DNA from 2 places in the Streptomyces sp. NPDC002088 genome. Region 2 is predicted to be linked to the other one. Evidence: predicted binding sites of a transcription regulator. Region 2 holds the regulator's gene; the other holds the start of a gene.
What was found. Region 2 encodes HspR, which represses chaperone genes until heat shock. Its sites were predicted from a motif close to TTGAGNNNNNNNNNCTCAA; they were not measured.
Positions count from the first base shown of each region.

Region 1 (7,764 bases), on a different contig from region 2:
GGCGAGGAGCAGCCCGTGGGTGGCCGCGGCCTGCTGGACGGCGGAGTCGAGCTCGGCGAGGGCGTACGCGCCGGAGCCCGCGCGGGCGGGCATCTGCTCGGCCAGCTGCTCGGCGAGCCGGTGGAGTTCGGTGATGGCGGTGGAGTAGGCCTCGTGCGTTTCGAGAGCACTGCTCTTTCCGGTGAGCGCCGCTCTGCGCACGGACGCGACGTCGTCAAGGTCCGCACGCAGCGAGGCGGGCGCGTCGGTGTCGGCGCGCAGCTCCTCCACCAGCCGGTCCACCCGGGCGCTGCGCCGCTCCGAGGGCGCCTTGGACCTGGGCCGGCCGGCCGCGACGTAGGCGGTGACCTCGTCCCGCTCGTCGGCGAGCGAGTGGGCCAGCACCAGCGCATCCTGGGTCTGCCCGGCCAGCGTCACCAGCTCCTGGGAGTCGTTGAGCTGCCCGGAGGCGGCCAGCACCGACGGGGCTCCGGCCCCGGCGATGGCGGCGGCCACGACGGCTACGGCGACGACGAGCCGGTTGCGTACGTGGGTGGGGCGGCCCTTGCCGACAGGGGTGCTCTGCGCGCCCTCCTCGGAGGCCGACTTCTTGCCTGTGCGCCGAGGCCGCGTCTTCTGCACCGGTGCTCGCATTCCTGACTCGTGTGCTCATGGGCCCGGATGACGTTCCGTCATGCGGCTCGTACAACCGGTACGGCTCCCGACCCTCCCAGTGCCGGTGGGCGGTGTTCTTGCATCGCCCGACCCGCCACCCGAAGGAGTGAACATCGGAGGGGAGTTGGCGGGCAAGTTTTCATGGCGCGTGCGACGGCCCTGCCCGGCGGGCCGGTTGGACGTGGGCGGCAGGCTTTGGCAGTATTCGCCGCCACGCCTTCCCGGAGTGCGCCATTCCACCCCAAACCAGGCGCCTGACCTGCAACGGTGCGTCAATCCAACGACTGATGCCAGCCTTTCGCGCACCTTGTGAAGGGGTGGTGCAGACTGGCCGAATGCGTACGGAACTTGTGTCGGAGCCCGGCCACCGGGCGCACCCCAACGAGGACTTCGCGAGCGTCGGACTACCCGCCTCCGGACAGGGCGGCTCGCTCGTCACCCTGGACGGCGTGACGCCACCGCCGAGCGCGACGGGCTGTCTGCATTCGGTCCCCTGGTACACCGCGCGCCTCGGCGGGGCCCTGACCGAACTGACCGTTTCCCTCCCGGATGTCCCACTGTCCGAGGCTCTCGCCCGCGCCATCGCCCGCACCGCCGAGGCCCACGCGGACACCTGTGACCTTTCTCACCCGCGTACCCCGCAGGCCACCGTCGTCCTAGCCCGCTGGTCCCAGGACACGGTCGAGTACCTGGTCCTCTCCGACTCGGCCCTCCTGCTCCAGTCCCCCGACGGCACGGTCACCCCCGTCCTGGACGACCGCATCGCCCGCCTGCCCCGCTCCGCCCTCGCCACCGACGCGATCGTGGACGCGACCGTCCGCAACAAGGAGGGCGGTTTCTTCACCGCGGCGGCCGATCCCACGGCGGCCGCCCGCGCGGTGACCGGCACCCTGCCCCGCACCGAGGTCCGCGCCCTGGCCGCGCTGACGGACGGGGCGGCGCGCTGGGTGGAGAAGTTCCGGGAGGGCGACTGGGCGGACTGCTTCGCCCTCGTACAGAAGGAGGGGCCGCAGGCCCTGGTGGACCAGGTCCGCGCGCTGGAACTGGCGGACACCGACCGTCGGTTCCTGGGCCGGAGCAAGACGCACGACGACGCGACGGCCGTGTACGTGGAGCTGTAGGGGCCCGTAGGCCGGGGGAAGGGACCGCTACTTCTCCATCCCCCGGTTCAGCTGGTGCAGCAGTCGCGCCAGCTCGGCGACCTCGCCGCGTTCCCAGTGGGCGAGCTGGTTCACGTAGCGCGCTCGGCGGGCCTCGCGCACCTTGCCGACCCGGCTGCGGCCTTCCGGGGTGAGGGCCACCAGCCAGGCGCGGCCGTCCGCCGGGTCCGGCTCGCGGGTGACCAGGCCGAGCTCCTCCAGGGCGCGCAGCTGGCGGGACATGGTCGCCTTGCCGACGCCGATGTAGCCGGCGAGCTCCGTGGCACGCTGCCGGCCGCACTCCTCCAGCCGTACGAGGAGCCCGTACGCGGCGGGCTCCAGGTCCGGATGGACCTCGCGGGCCATCTCGCCCTGGTTGGCCCGGGCGCGCCGCAGCAGCATCGTCAACTCGCGCTCAAGGGACAGGAACTCCTGGTCCGCACCACTACTCCACGACGTCCGCGCTTCGCCTCGATGTGCGTCGCCGTTTCCGTCCTCGTGCACGTCAGCACCCCTGATCCGGTTTCCCGTTCGTGAAAGTTCTCGCCGAAATCCGTCATCCCCCCAGCTCCGCCAGTATTTCGCAGGCGTAGACCAACGGCAGCCTCCGGACCCCCTTCCCAGCGTCCGGTCTACGGGCGTAGCTTCTTCACCAGGCACCGCATGGCATGCCCACGCCACCGTTGTGGGTGATCCGGCCCCTCCTCGCACCACCAAGCCTCGGAGGCACGTCATGCCCGTACACAGACCCGGCTCCATCCGTCCGCGCGCCGCCACCGCCGCCGTCGCGCTCCTCCTCGCCGCCTTGTCCCTCACGATCCCCAGCTCCGCCCAAGCCGCCGACGTCCCCGCCCGCGGCTCCGCCAGCATGGGCATGGGCGTCCTCGCCCACGACGGCCAGGACGGCACGCCCGTCTCCGGTGACGCCACCCAGACGGAAGGCGTGGACGTCGCCAGCTACCAGGGCAACGTCGCCTGGTCGACCCTGTGGAGCAGCGGGGCCAAGTGGGCGTACACCAAGGCCACGGAAGGCACGTACTACACGAACCCGTACTTCGCCCAGCAGTACAACGGCTCGTACAACGTCGGCATGATCCGCGGCGCGTACCACTTCGCCACCCCCGACACCACCAGCGGCGCCACCCAGGCCAACTACTTCGTCGACCACGGCGGCGGCTGGTCCAAGGACGGCAAGACACTCCCGGGCGCCCTCGACATCGAGTGGAACCCCTACGGCGCCGCCTGCTACGGCAAGACGACCAGCGCGATGGTCACCTGGATCGCGGACTTCCTGAACACCTACAAGTCCCGCACCGGCCGCGACGCCGTGATCTACACGGCCACCTCCTGGTGGACCCAGTGCACCGGCAACTACAGCGGCTTCGCGTCCACCAACCCGCTGTGGATCGCCCGGTACGCATCCGAAGTGGGGACGCTGCCGGCCGGCTGGTCGTACTACACGATGTGGCAGTACACGTCGTCAGGAGCGACGGTCGGGGACCACGACAAGTTCAACGGGGCCCTGGACCGGGTGGTCGCACTGGCCAACGGCTGAGCCCGCACGGGACAACGGCCGGGCCTCTCCCACGGGAGCCCGGCCGTTGCGTTCGGAAGGTCGGATCAGATCTCGGACCAGATCTCGGATCAGCCCTCGGATCGGATCAGCACTTGCCCGCGGGCCTGTCCCGCTTCACGAGGTTCGTGCAGCCGGTCGTGCCGTCCAGCCACAGCATCCGCTGCCCGGTGCCGGCGGCCGCGGAAGGCCCGGGCCCCCAAGGGGACCCGGGCCTTCGTCATCCGGACGCGTCCGTCACGCCGCGACCGGAACCTCCACGTCCGCGGAGGCGGGGGCCAAGGCCAGTTCGAGCACCTGGCGCACATCCGTCACCGGGTGCACGTCCAGCTTCTCCAGCACCTCCGCCGGGACGTCGTCCAGGTCGGGCTCGTTGCGCTTGGGGATGATCACCGTGGTGACACCCGCCCGGTGCGCGGCGAGCAGCTTCTGCTTCACGCCACCGATCGGCAGCACCCGGCCGGTCAGCGAGACCTCGCCGGTCATCGCCACGTCCGTACGGACCAGGCGGCCGGACAGGAGCGACGCGAGTGCCGTCGTCATCGTGATGCCGGCGCTCGGGCCGTCCTTGGGGACCGCGCCCGCCGGGAAGTGGATGTGCACGCCCCGGTCCTTCAGGTCGGCGACCGGCAGTTCGAGCTCGGCGCCGTGCGACCGCAGGAAGCTCAGCGCGATCTGCGCCGACTCCTTCATCACGTCACCCAGCTGACCGGTGAGGGTCAGACCCGCCGCGCCCGTCTCGGGGTCGGCCAGCGACGCCTCGACGAACAGGACGTCACCGCCCGCGCCGGTGACCGCGAGCCCGGTGGCGACACCAGGGACGGCCGTACGGCGCTCGGCCGGGTCCTGCGCGGACTCGGGCACGTGGTGCGGCCGGCCGATCAGAGCGCGCAGGTCGCCGTCCGTGATCGTGAACGGCAGCTTCCGCTCGCCCAGTTCGTGCTGGGCCGCGACCTTGCGCAGCAGCCGCGCGATGGACCGCTCGAGGGTACGGACACCCGCCTCACGCGTGTACTCGCCGGCGAGCTTGCGCAGCGCGCTCTCGTCCAGGGTCACCTCGTCCTTGCCGAGCCCCGCCCGCTCCAGCTGGCGCGGGAGGAGGTGGTCACGGGCGATGACGACCTTCTCGTCCTCGGTGTAGCCGTCCAGGCGGACCAGCTCCATACGGTCGAGCAGGGCCTCCGGGATGGCTTCGAGCACGTTGGCGGTGGCGAGGAACACCACGTCGGACAGGTCGAGTTCGACCTCCAGGTAGTGGTCGCGGAAGGTGTGGTTCTGCGCCGGGTCGAGGACCTCCAGCAGGGCCGCGGCCGGGTCGCCGCGGAAGTCGGAGCCCACCTTGTCGATCTCGTCGAGCAGGACCACCGGGTTCATGGACCCGGCCTCCTTGATCGCGCGGACGATACGACCGGGCAGCGCGCCGACGTACGTACGCCGGTGCCCGCGGATCTCGGCCTCGTCGCGGACGCCACCGAGGGCGACCCGCACGAACTTCCGCCCCATCGCGTGCGCGACGGACTCGCCGAGCGAGGTCTTGCCGACGCCGGGCGGGCCGACGAGCGCCAGCACGGCACCGCCGCGGCGGCCGCCGATGACACCGAGGCCCCGGTCGGTACGGCGCTTGCGCACCGCCAGGTACTCGGTGATCCGCTCCTTCACGTCCTCCAGACCGGCGTGCTCGGCGTCCAGGACCGCCTTGGCGCCCTGGATGTCGTACTGGTCCTCGGTCCGTTCGTTCCACGGCAGTTCGAGGACGGTGTCGAGCCAGGTGCGGATCCACGATCCCTCGGGCGACTGATCGCTCGACCGCTCCAGCTTGTCGACCTCCTTGAGGGCGGCCTCACGGACCTTCTCGGGAAGGCCGGCGGCCTCGACACGGGCGCGGTAGTCGTCGGACTCCTCGCCGTCCTTCTCGCCGTTCAGCTCGCGCAGCTCCTTGCGCACGGCCTCCAGCTGGCGTCGCAGCAGGAACTCCCGCTGCTGCTTGTCGACGCCCTCCTGGACGTCCTTGGCGATCGTCTCGGCCACGTCCTGCTCGGCGAGGTGGTCGCGCAGCTGCTGGGTGGCGAGCTTGAGGCGCGCCACCGGGTCGGTGGTCTCGAGGAGCTCCACCTTCTGCTCGGTGGTCAGGAAAGGCGAGTAGCCGGAGTTGTCGGCGAGCGCGGAGACGTCGTCGATGGCCTGCACACGGTCCACGACCTGCCAGGCGCCGCGCTTGCGCAGCCAGGCGGTGGCGAGGGCCTTGTACTCCTTGACCAGCTCGCCGACGTGACCGGGCAGCGGCTCCGGCACGCTCTCGTCGATACGCGTCCCCTCGACCCACAGGGCGGCGCCCGGCCCGGTCGTCCCGGCACCGATCCTCACCCGCCCGCGGCCGCGGATCAGCGCGCCCGGGTCGCCGTCGGCCAGCCGGCCGACCTGCTCGATCGTGCCGAGCACACCCGTCCCCGGGTACGCACCGTCGATGCGCGGCACCAGCAGAACCCTGGGCTTCCCGGGCTCCGACCGCGCGGCGGCCTGGGCGGCCTCCACCGCGGCGCGTACGTCGGCGTCGTTCAGGTCCAGCGGCACCACCATTCCGGGCAGCACGACCTCGTCGTCGAGCGGCAGCACAGGCAGGGTGAGCGGTGTGGACGTCGAAGCCATGATCTCTCCCTAGGCAGTCAAGTTGAGTTATGCCGACTCAATGCACGGCAGTCCTTGATTGTTCCCAGGTCGACGTTCGCTCTGAGCGATCACGACGGTCGGGTTCGGTGACGAGGATGTCGTGGACGCGGCGTCGGCATCGGCGTCGGCGCCGGACCTGGCTCATGAAAGGGCGTGTCCCCGCCTCGTACTGCCCGTACCGTCTCCCCATGACGGACACGCAGACCCTGCTCGACGCCTACGACGCCCAGATGCGCCGCACCCCGCCCCCCGGAGTCGCGCACGAGTACGACGGCCCGCTGCTCCGTATGGACCTCGGCTACCGCGGCTTCGTCACCGGCCCGCGTGACCTCGGCGGCCTGCATGGCCGGGAGCTCGACGAACTGATCATCCGGCAGCGGGACTTCTTCGCGGCGCGCGGGAAGGCCGTGGAGTGGAAGGTCCGCGGGCATGACGCCCCGCCCGACCTCACGGACCGCCTGCGCGCGGCGGGCTTCGAGCCCGAGACGCAGGAGACGGTGCTCGTCTGTCCCGTGGCGGAACTGGCCGTCGAAACGCCCGCGCCGCCGGACGGCGTCACGTTGCGGCAGGTCACCGCCGATGCCGACATGCACCGTACAGCGGCCCTGGAGACAGCCATCTGGGGCCTGGACCTGAGCGAGATCGCCGACGACCTCATCCGGCGCGTCGCGCGCACCCCGGACGAGATCGCGGTCCTCGTCGCCGAGGCGGAGGGCGAGGTGGTCTCCGCGGCCTGGCTGATCTTCCGCCCCGGCACCGAGTTCGCCGCGCTGATGGGCGGCTCGACGCTCGCCGAGTGGCGCGGCAAGGGCATCTACCGTGCCCTGGTGGCCGCCCGTGCCGAACTCGCCGCCGCCCGCGGTGTCCGTTACCTGCACGTGGACGCCTCCGACGACAGCGCGCCCATCCTGCGGCGGCTGGGCTTCCGGGCGGTGACCACGACGACTCCGTACGTGTGGTCACCGCCCGGCGACCGGCAGCGTCAGGACACGGACCAGCAGAGTCAGGACACCGACCGGCCGAGGTAGGCCAGCAGCAGGCCGTGCGGTGCCGCGCCCGGCGGGGGCGGCACCGCCGGGCCGAACACGCCGGGTACGCGGAACGCGTCGAAGCCGGCCATGCCCCGCATCGTCGACAGCAGTTCCTCGCACAACTCCTCGTCCACCAGATCCCGTTGCCCCGTCGCGACAGCGAGGTCGACGCCGTGGACGCAGACCTCGGTGAGGTGAACCATCGCCGCGAGGGGGCCCGGCAGGGCGCCGAGGGAGATGTGGACGACGGTGTCCAGGGCACCGGGTCTCCGCCAGGCCGCGAGATCGAGTCCGGCCGCGGTGGCGTACGCGCCGGCCGGGTCGGTGCCCAGCCAGTCCGACTCGTGCTCGGCGCCGGGGTCGGTGCCGTCGAGTTCGGCGGCGAAGATGCGCATGCCGCCCACGGTGTGGTTGAGGACGGCTCTCGCGTCCCACTCCGCGCACGGTGTGCCGTTCACCCACTGGCCGTCGGTCACACCGGCGACCAGGCGCCCGGTGGCCACGACGGCCCGTTCGATCTGCCGGACCTCGTCCGTCACGTCAGCCTCCCCCGTTCCGTGGCGCGCCCGTCTCCACGCCCCCGCAAGGACATCGCTACACGCCCGCAATGCCATTCACAGGCAACTCACGCACAATGCCAGCAGATTCACAGCGGGCATGTCACGCGAACGGGTACGCAACGGGGCCATGGGGGACGAAG
Region 1 covers NZ_JBEOXO010000010.1:135,108-142,871, reverse strand. Annotated here, with positions in the region: gene ABT114_RS22795 (sensor histidine kinase) at 1-621, opposite strand, end outside; gene ABT114_RS22790 (protein phosphatase 2C domain-containing protein) at 990-1,775, shown strand; gene ABT114_RS22785 (MarR family winged helix-turn-helix transcriptional regulator) at 1,803-2,297, opposite strand; gene ABT114_RS22780 (lysozyme) at 2,527-3,348, shown strand; gene lon (endopeptidase La) at 3,604-6,012, opposite strand; gene ABT114_RS22770 (GNAT family N-acetyltransferase) at 6,222-7,061, shown strand; gene ABT114_RS22765 (TIGR03086 family metal-binding protein) at 7,037-7,603, opposite strand; gene ABT114_RS22760 (sulfatase family protein) at 7,752-7,764, shown strand, end outside.
Region 1: lon (endopeptidase La) is a predicted target of HspR. The motif match lies at 6,035-6,053, and genes of this name have one in related genera.

Region 2 (7,764 bases):
CGTGCTCGCGGCGCTGCTCCGAACGCCTGCCCGCCGGCTCGGGATCCTCGACCGACGGCGGCAGCGGCCGGTGCCGCTGCTGGGAGGAGCGGCCGTCGTGCTCGCCACCTGTGCCGTCGCCGCCGCGGGCGACTGGACGGGGGTCGCCCGGCTGGGGAGCTGGGTCAGGGAGCTGCTTGTCGCGGGTGTCGCGGTCGCCGCGCTCGGGCTGGTCGGCGACGTGTGGCGGCTGAAGGCGCGGTTCCTGGTCGTCGGTACGGCCGTGGCGGCGGCCTGTGTCGTTCCGTACCGGGAGACGGGGGTGCCCGGCGGGCTGCTGGCCGTGGGGTGGATCGTGTGGGTGGCGGTCGCCTTCAAGGGGCTCGACCACGCCGACGGGCTCGCGGGCACCGTAGGGGTCGTCACCGCCTTCGGGGTGGGCGCCTGTGCCGCCGCCGAGGTCATGGACGGGCTCGCGGTGCTGCTCAGCGTGCTGGCCGCCGCGCTGACCGGGTTCCTCATGCACAACTGGCATCCCGCGCGGGTGGGTCTCGGGGCGTGCGGGTCGCTGTTCACGGGCTTCGTGCTCGCCTCGGCCGCCGTGCTCACCCGGACCGGGTACGCGCTCGCCCCCAGCGCGGGCGTGCTGTTCGCGCTCACCGCGGTCGCGAGCGCCGACGCCGTCCTCGTGGTCCTGGCGCGGCGGATCGCCGGGCGGCCGCTGCTGCGTCGCGGGCCCGACCATCTCGGCCACCGGCTGCGGCGGCTCGGGCTCACTCCGCAGGGGGCGACCGTGGTGCTCGGCGCGGGCGCCTTCTCGGCGGTGCTCGTCGGGGTGCTGGTGCACGCCGGGTGGATCGGTGCGAGCGCCGTGCTGTGGGTGGCGGGGGTGGCGCTGGTCGTCGTACTCGGGTTGCTGCGGCTTCCTCCGCCCAGTCCGCGGCGGGCTGTGCCGGGTGCGCGGCGGACCGCATCGGCGCAGGTCAGCGCCCAGTTGCGTGTAAGGAACGGATAAGAGTTGAGTCGGTAAGGCTCAGCTCTGTTGACCGGGCGGGGGCCTTCGTGCACACTTGAGTCCGTTCCACTCAAGTCAGCTGGAGGAAATCACCATGGCACGTGCGGTCGGCATCGACCTGGGCACGACTAACTCCGTCGTCAGCGTTCTGGAGGGCGGCGAGCCCACCGTCATCACCAACGCCGAGGGTGCCAGGACCACGCCGTCCGTCGTCGCCTTCGCGAAGAACGGTGAGGTGCTCGTCGGCGAGGTCGCCAAGCGCCAGGCGGTCACGAACGTGGACCGGACCATCCGCTCCGTGAAGCGTCACATGGGCACGGACTGGAAGATCGAGCTCGATGGCAAGGTCTTCAACCCGCAGCAGATGTCCGCGTTCATCCTGCAGAAGCTGAAGCGCGACGCCGAGGCCTACCTGGGCGAGAAGGTGACCGACGCGGTCATCACCGTCCCGGCGTACTTCAACGACTCCGAGCGTCAGGCGACGAAGGAAGCCGGTGAGATCGCCGGTCTCAACGTCCTTCGTATCGTCAACGAGCCCACCGCGGCCGCGCTCGCGTACGGCCTCGACAAGGACGACCAGACGATCCTCGTCTTCGACCTCGGTGGCGGCACCTTCGACGTGTCCCTGCTGGAGATCGGCGACGGCGTCGTCGAGGTGAAGGCCACCAACGGTGACAACCACCTCGGTGGTGACGACTGGGACCAGCGTGTCGTCGACTACCTGGTGCAGCAGTTCAAGGCCGGCCACGGCGTGGACCTCGCCAAGGACAAGATGGCCCTGCAGCGCCTCCGCGAGGCCGCTGAGAAGGCGAAGATCGAGCTGTCCTCGTCCACCGAGACCTCGATCAACCTGCCCTACATCACGGCGTCCGCCGAGGGCCCGCTGCACCTGGACGAGAAGCTCACGCGCGCCCAGTTCCAGCAGCTCACCGCTGACCTGCTGGAGCGCTGCAAGACGCCGTTCCACAACGTCATCAAGGACGCCGGCATCCAGCTCGGCGAGATCGACCACGTCGTTCTCGTCGGTGGCTCCACCCGTATGCCCGCCGTCGCCGAGCTCGTCAAGGAGCTGACCGGTGGCAACGAGGCCAACAAGGGTGTGAACCCGGACGAGGTCGTCGCCATCGGCGCCGCGCTCCAGGCCGGTGTCCTCAAGGGTGAGGTCAAGGACGTCCTGCTCCTCGACGTGACCCCGCTGTCCCTCGGTATCGAGACCAAGGGCGGCATCATGACGAAGCTCATCGAGCGGAACACGACGATCCCGACCAAGCGGTCCGAGATCTTCACCACCGCCGAGGACAACCAGCCGTCCGTGCAGATCCAGGTCTACCAGGGCGAGCGCGAGATCGCGGCGTACAACAAGAAGCTCGGAATGTTCGAGCTGACCGGTCTGCCGCCGGCCCCGCGTGGTGTCCCGCAGATCGAGGTCGCCTTCGACATCGACGCCAACGGCATCATGCACGTCACGGCCAAGGACCTCGGCACCGGCAAGGAGCAGAAGATGACCGTCACCGGCGGCTCCTCGCTGCCGAAGGACGAGGTCAACCGGATGCGCGAAGAGGCCGAGAAGTACGCGGAGGAGGACCACGCCCGCCGCGAGGCCGCCGAGGCCCGCAACCAGGGCGAGCAGCTCGTCTACCAGACCGAGAAGTTCCTCAAGGACAACGAGGACAAGGTCCCGGGCGAGATCAAGACCGAGGTCGAGGCGTCGGTCGAGGAGCTGAAGACCGCGCTCAAGGGCGAGGACACCGCCGAGATCCGTACGGCGACCGAGAAGGTCGCGGCCGTCTCGCAGAAGCTGGGCCAGGCCATGTACGCCGACGCCCAGGCCGCGCAGGGTGCCGCCGCCGGCGGTCCGGAGGGCGCTGCCCCGGGTGGTGCCGCGGCCGCTGACGACGACGTCGTGGACGCCGAGATCGTGGACGACGAGCGCAAGGACGGTGCCGCGTGACGGAGGAGACCCCGGGCTTCGAGGAGAAGCCCGACGTCCCCTCCGGCGCCACCCCTGACGACGCCGAGCCGAAGGCCGCCACCCCCTCCGCGGAGGAGGCGGCGGCCCCGGCCGGGGACGCGAACCAGACAGCGGGTCTGGTGGCCCAGCTGGACCAGGTGCGTACGGCGCTCGGCGAGCGCACGGCGGACCTCCAGCGGCTCCAGGCCGAGTACCAGAACTACCGCCGCCGGGTCGAGCGCGACCGGATCGCGGTCAAGGAGATCGCCATCGCGAGCCTCCTGACCGAGCTCCTGCCCGTGCTCGACGACGTCGGCCGCGCGCGGGAACACGGCGAACTGCTCGGCGGATTCAAGTCCGTCGGGGAGTCGCTGGAGACCGTGGCGGCGAAGATGGGTCTGCAGCAGTTCGGCAAGGAGGGCGAGCCCTTCGACCCGACGATCCACGAAGCCCTGATGCACAGTTACGCGCCGGACGTCACCGAGACGACCTGCGTGGCGATTCTGCAGCCCGGGTACCGGATCGGCGAGCGCACCATCCGCCCCGCGCGGGTGGCGGTGGCCGAACCCCAGCCGGGGGCGCAGACCGTCAAGGCCGACGAGTCGGCCGAGGCGGCTGACGACAAGGAGAGCGGTGGCCCGGACGAGGGCTGACGTTGCCATACGTAGTGCGATACGGATGAGGAAGGAGGGACGTCGGGGATGAGCACCAAGGACTTCATCGAGAAGGACTACTACAAGGTCCTCGGCGTCCCCAAGGACGCCACCGAAGCCGAGATCAAGAAGGCGTACCGGAAGCTCGCCCGCGAGTTCCACCCGGACGCCAACAAGGGCAACGCCAAGGCGGAGGAGCGCTTCAAGGAGATCTCCGAGGCGAACGACATCCTCGGTGACCCCAAGAAGCGCAAGGAGTACGACGAGGCCCGCGCCCTCTTCGGCAACGGCGGCTTCCGTCCGGGGCCCGGCGCGGGCGGCGGCAACTTCAACTTCGACCTGGGCGACCTCTTCGGAGGCGGCGCCCAGGGCGGCGGCGGAGGGGCCGGCGGCTTCGGCGGCGGCATCGGTGACGTCTTCGGGGGCCTGTTCAACCGGGGCGGCGCGGGCACCGGCACGCGCACCCAGCCCCGGCGCGGCCAGGACATCGACACCGAGGTCACGCTGAGCTTCACGGAGGCGATCGAGGGCGCGACGGTCCCGTTGCGGATGACCTCGCAGCAGCCGTGCAAGGCCTGCTCCGGCACCGGCGACAAGAACGGCACACCGCGCGTGTGCCCGACCTGCGTCGGCACCGGCCAGGTGGCGCGGGGCTCCGGCGGCGGGTTCTCGCTGACGGACCCCTGCCCGGACTGCAAGGGCCGCGGTCTGATCGCCGAGCACCCCTGCCTGGAGTGCCACGGCAGCGGCCGCGCCAAGTCCTCCCGCACGATGCAGGTCCGCATCCCGGCGGGCGTCACCGACGGGCAGCGGATCCGGCTGCGCGGCAAGGGCGCGCCCGGCGAGCGGGGTGGCCCGGCCGGCGACCTGTATGTCGTCGTGCACGTCGGCTCCCACCCGGTGTTCGGCCGCAAGGACGACAACCTCACCGTCACCGTCCCGGTGACGTTCACGGAGGCGGCGCTCGGCGGCGAGGTCCGGGTTCCGACCCTCGGCGGCCCGCCGGTGACGCTGAAGCTGCCCCCGGGCACGCCCAACGGCCGCACCATGCGCGCCCGCGGCAAGGGCGCGGTCCGCAAGGACGGCACCCGCGGAGACCTGTTGGTCACCGTCGAGGTGAGTGTCCCGAAGGACCTGTCGGGGAAGGCTCGTGACGCACTGGAGGCGTATCGCGAGGCGACCGCGGAGGAGGATCCGCGGGCGGAGCTGTTCGAGGCCGCGAAGGGAGCTTGAGAGTGATGGAAGGCCGTCGGCGTAACCCGTATGAACTGACCGAGGAGACCCCGGTCTACGTCATCTCGGTGGCGGCCCAGCTCTCCGGCCTGCACCCGCAGACGCTTCGCCAGTACGACCGCCTGGGCCTGGTCTCCCCCGACCGCACCGCGGGCCGGGGCCGGCGTTACTCGGCCCGCGACATCGAACTGCTGCGCACCGTCCAGCAGTTGTCGCAGGACGAGGGCATCAACCTGGCCGGCATCAAGCGGATCATCGAACTGGAGAACCAGGTCGCCGCCCTCCAGTCCCGCGTCGCGGAAATGGAAGCGGCCCTGGACGGCGCGGCGGCCGCGATGCAGCAGCGCGAGGCCGCGGTGCACGCCTCCTACCGACGCGACCTGGTCCCGTACCAGGAGGTCCAGCAGACGAGCGCGCTGGTGGTGTGGCGGCCGAAGCGGCAGCAGTCCTCGGACTGACGGTCCGACGGTACGCACACGAAGGGGCCCGGGAGACTTCCCGGGCCCCTTCGTGTGCGGCCGGAGCCGTGTGTGCGGTCAGAGCCAGGAGTCCCAGATGCCGTACGCCTCCTGCTCGACGACCTCCTCCTTGCCCGTGGGGTCGATGTAGACGGCCCGGTAGTAGTACAGGCCGAGCGGGTCCTCGTGCACGGTGGTGTCCATGTGGAATTCCGGGTCGGTCACCTTGCCCGTGGCGAACGTGGTCCAGGCGCCGGCGGCCGCGTCCCACTTCTCCCAGCGGTAGTCCGTGTAGTCGCCGCACGGCATGTCGTAGATGGTCTCGCCGCAGCGGACGTAGAGCTCCGGGTACTGGTCCTCACGGACCTCGGTGCCGGTCCAGCCCGGCGGGCGGGTGTCCGGCAGGGTGACGGAGACCTCGGCGGGGTTGAAGGCCGCGATGTCGTCCGGGTCGGCGAGAGCGGTGCCGTCCGTGGCGGCGACCCGGTAGAGGTGGGTGGCGCCGTCGGGGATCGTCGGGCAGAGGATCTCGGTCGCCGACATCGAGGTGCTCGAAAAGCAGTTGGAGTCCCAGACCGTCTCTCCGGTGTCCGGGTCGGTCGTGCTCTGCCACACGTGATAGCCGCTCACGTCGTCGTCGGCGGGCGGTGTCCAGGTCAGCCGGACACCGAGCGGAACCCGTTCGGCCGTCAGGTTCTCGACCGGCGCCGGACGTACGGTGTCCGACGTGGTCGCCGTGGCGGCCGGACCGGGCGCCGACTCATGGCCGTACGGGTCGATCGTCACGACCGTGTAGTCGTACGTCGTCTCGGACGCGCCGGAGATGTCCCGGCAGACGCCGTTGATCTGCTGGCTGCCGGCGTAGGCGGGGGCGTCGTCACCGGCCCAGGTCCAGTACGTCTTGGGGTCCGTCACCGGCAGGTCCTGCGAGCTGTTCGGCTTGCACCCGGTCACGACGCTGCTCTCGCCGGTCGCCTTGTCGGTGCGGACGATCCGGTAGGTGAGCAGCGGCTGGTCCGAGTCGAAGGTCCACGGGTCGGCGCCGCTCCACTCGATCGACACGCCCTCGCCATAGTTGACCGCGGTGGTCGCGAACGGGGCGATGGCCTCCGGCCGGTCGGCCATCGCCAGGGTGATCTCCGTCGGGGCGGCGGCGTTGCCCTTGGCGTCCACCGAGCGCACCGCGTACCGGTAGCTGTCGGCGACCGAGAGCAGCTGGCGCGGCACGACGTCGGTCTGCGCGGTGCTGCCGCCGCCGGACAGGGCGTCGGAGTAGCCGCCGGTCGAGGGGTCGTACTGGAGGACCTGGTACGAGGCGGCCCCGGTGACCGGGGACCACACCAGGTGGGGAACGCCCGACCGGTACTCGACCCGGACGCTGGAGACGGGCGCCGGCGGTGTCAGGTCGGAGGTGGTGAACGTGGTGGCGGCCGAGTACGCGGACCAGTTCCCGGCGGCGTCCCGGGCCCGGCCGCGGTAGGTGACCTTGGTGCCGTCGGCGGGGCGGCCGGTGTCGCAGATCGCGCCCTTGGCACCGGAGTAGACGGTGCTCCAGGTGTTGGTCACGGGGTTGAGGCGCTGCATCTCGTACCACGCGATGTCGGCCGCGTTCTGGGCGGTGGTGACCAGCTCCGGGGCCGCGAAGGGCTGGTCGACCGGGCACGAGTCCATCTCGACGAAGGGTGCCGCGGGCGGTGTCTTGTCCACGGTGACCACGGCCTGGTCGGCGGTGCCCGCCGACGCGTTGCCCGCCTTGTCGTAGGCGCGGACCTCGTAGTAGTAGGTCGCGCCGGTCTTCGGCACGGTCGCGTCGGTGTACGAGGTGGAGGTGGTCGTCGCCAGGGGCTTGGTGGGGTACGCCGCGCCCTTCAGACGGCGGTAGACGCGGTAGCCGGCGAGGTCCATCTCCTTGTTCTTCGACCAGGAGACCTTCGCCTTGCCGGTGGTCTTGTCGTACGTCACCGAAGTCCCTGTCGGGACGAGCGGCTTGACCTTGTCGACGCTCGCGGAAGTTCGGGGCGTGTAGCCGAACTTGACGTTCGCCGAACCGGTCCAGTTGACGTAGTCCACGCGCAGGGTGTGCTTGCCCGACGGGACGGTGACGTTGACCGTCTTCTTCACCGTGGACGAGACGTTCCTCCAGAGGTCGACCTTGCGGACGCCGTCGACGTAGACCCGTACGCCGTCCTGCGTGGCGGCCGAGAACGTGAAGGGGCCGCCGGAGCCGAAGTCGCGGGTGACCGTCCAGCGGACGCCGAAGTTGTTCGTCGGCAGGCCGGAGGCCGGGGCCTTGGTGCCCCAGTTCTGGTCGATCGCGCTGTCGCAGTCCGTTCTTTTCGGAGTGCCGTAGAACGCGGTGTTCGCGTAGAACTGCCGCTTGTAGACCGGGGAGGTGCAGGTCGTGGCGGCGGACGCGGGTGCGGCTACGGCGGTGAGGAGGCCACCGGCGGTGGCGAGCACGACGGCGGTGGCGGT
Region 2 covers NZ_JBEOXO010000002.1:334,563-342,326, reverse strand. Annotated here, with positions in the region: gene ABT114_RS05260 (MraY family glycosyltransferase) at 1-994, shown strand, start outside; gene dnaK (molecular chaperone DnaK) at 1,089-2,945, shown strand; gene grpE (nucleotide exchange factor GrpE) at 2,942-3,598, shown strand; gene dnaJ (molecular chaperone DnaJ) at 3,647-4,831, shown strand; gene ABT114_RS05240 (heat shock protein transcriptional repressor HspR) at 4,837-5,289, shown strand; gene ABT114_RS05235 (PA14 domain-containing protein) at 5,368-7,764, opposite strand, start outside.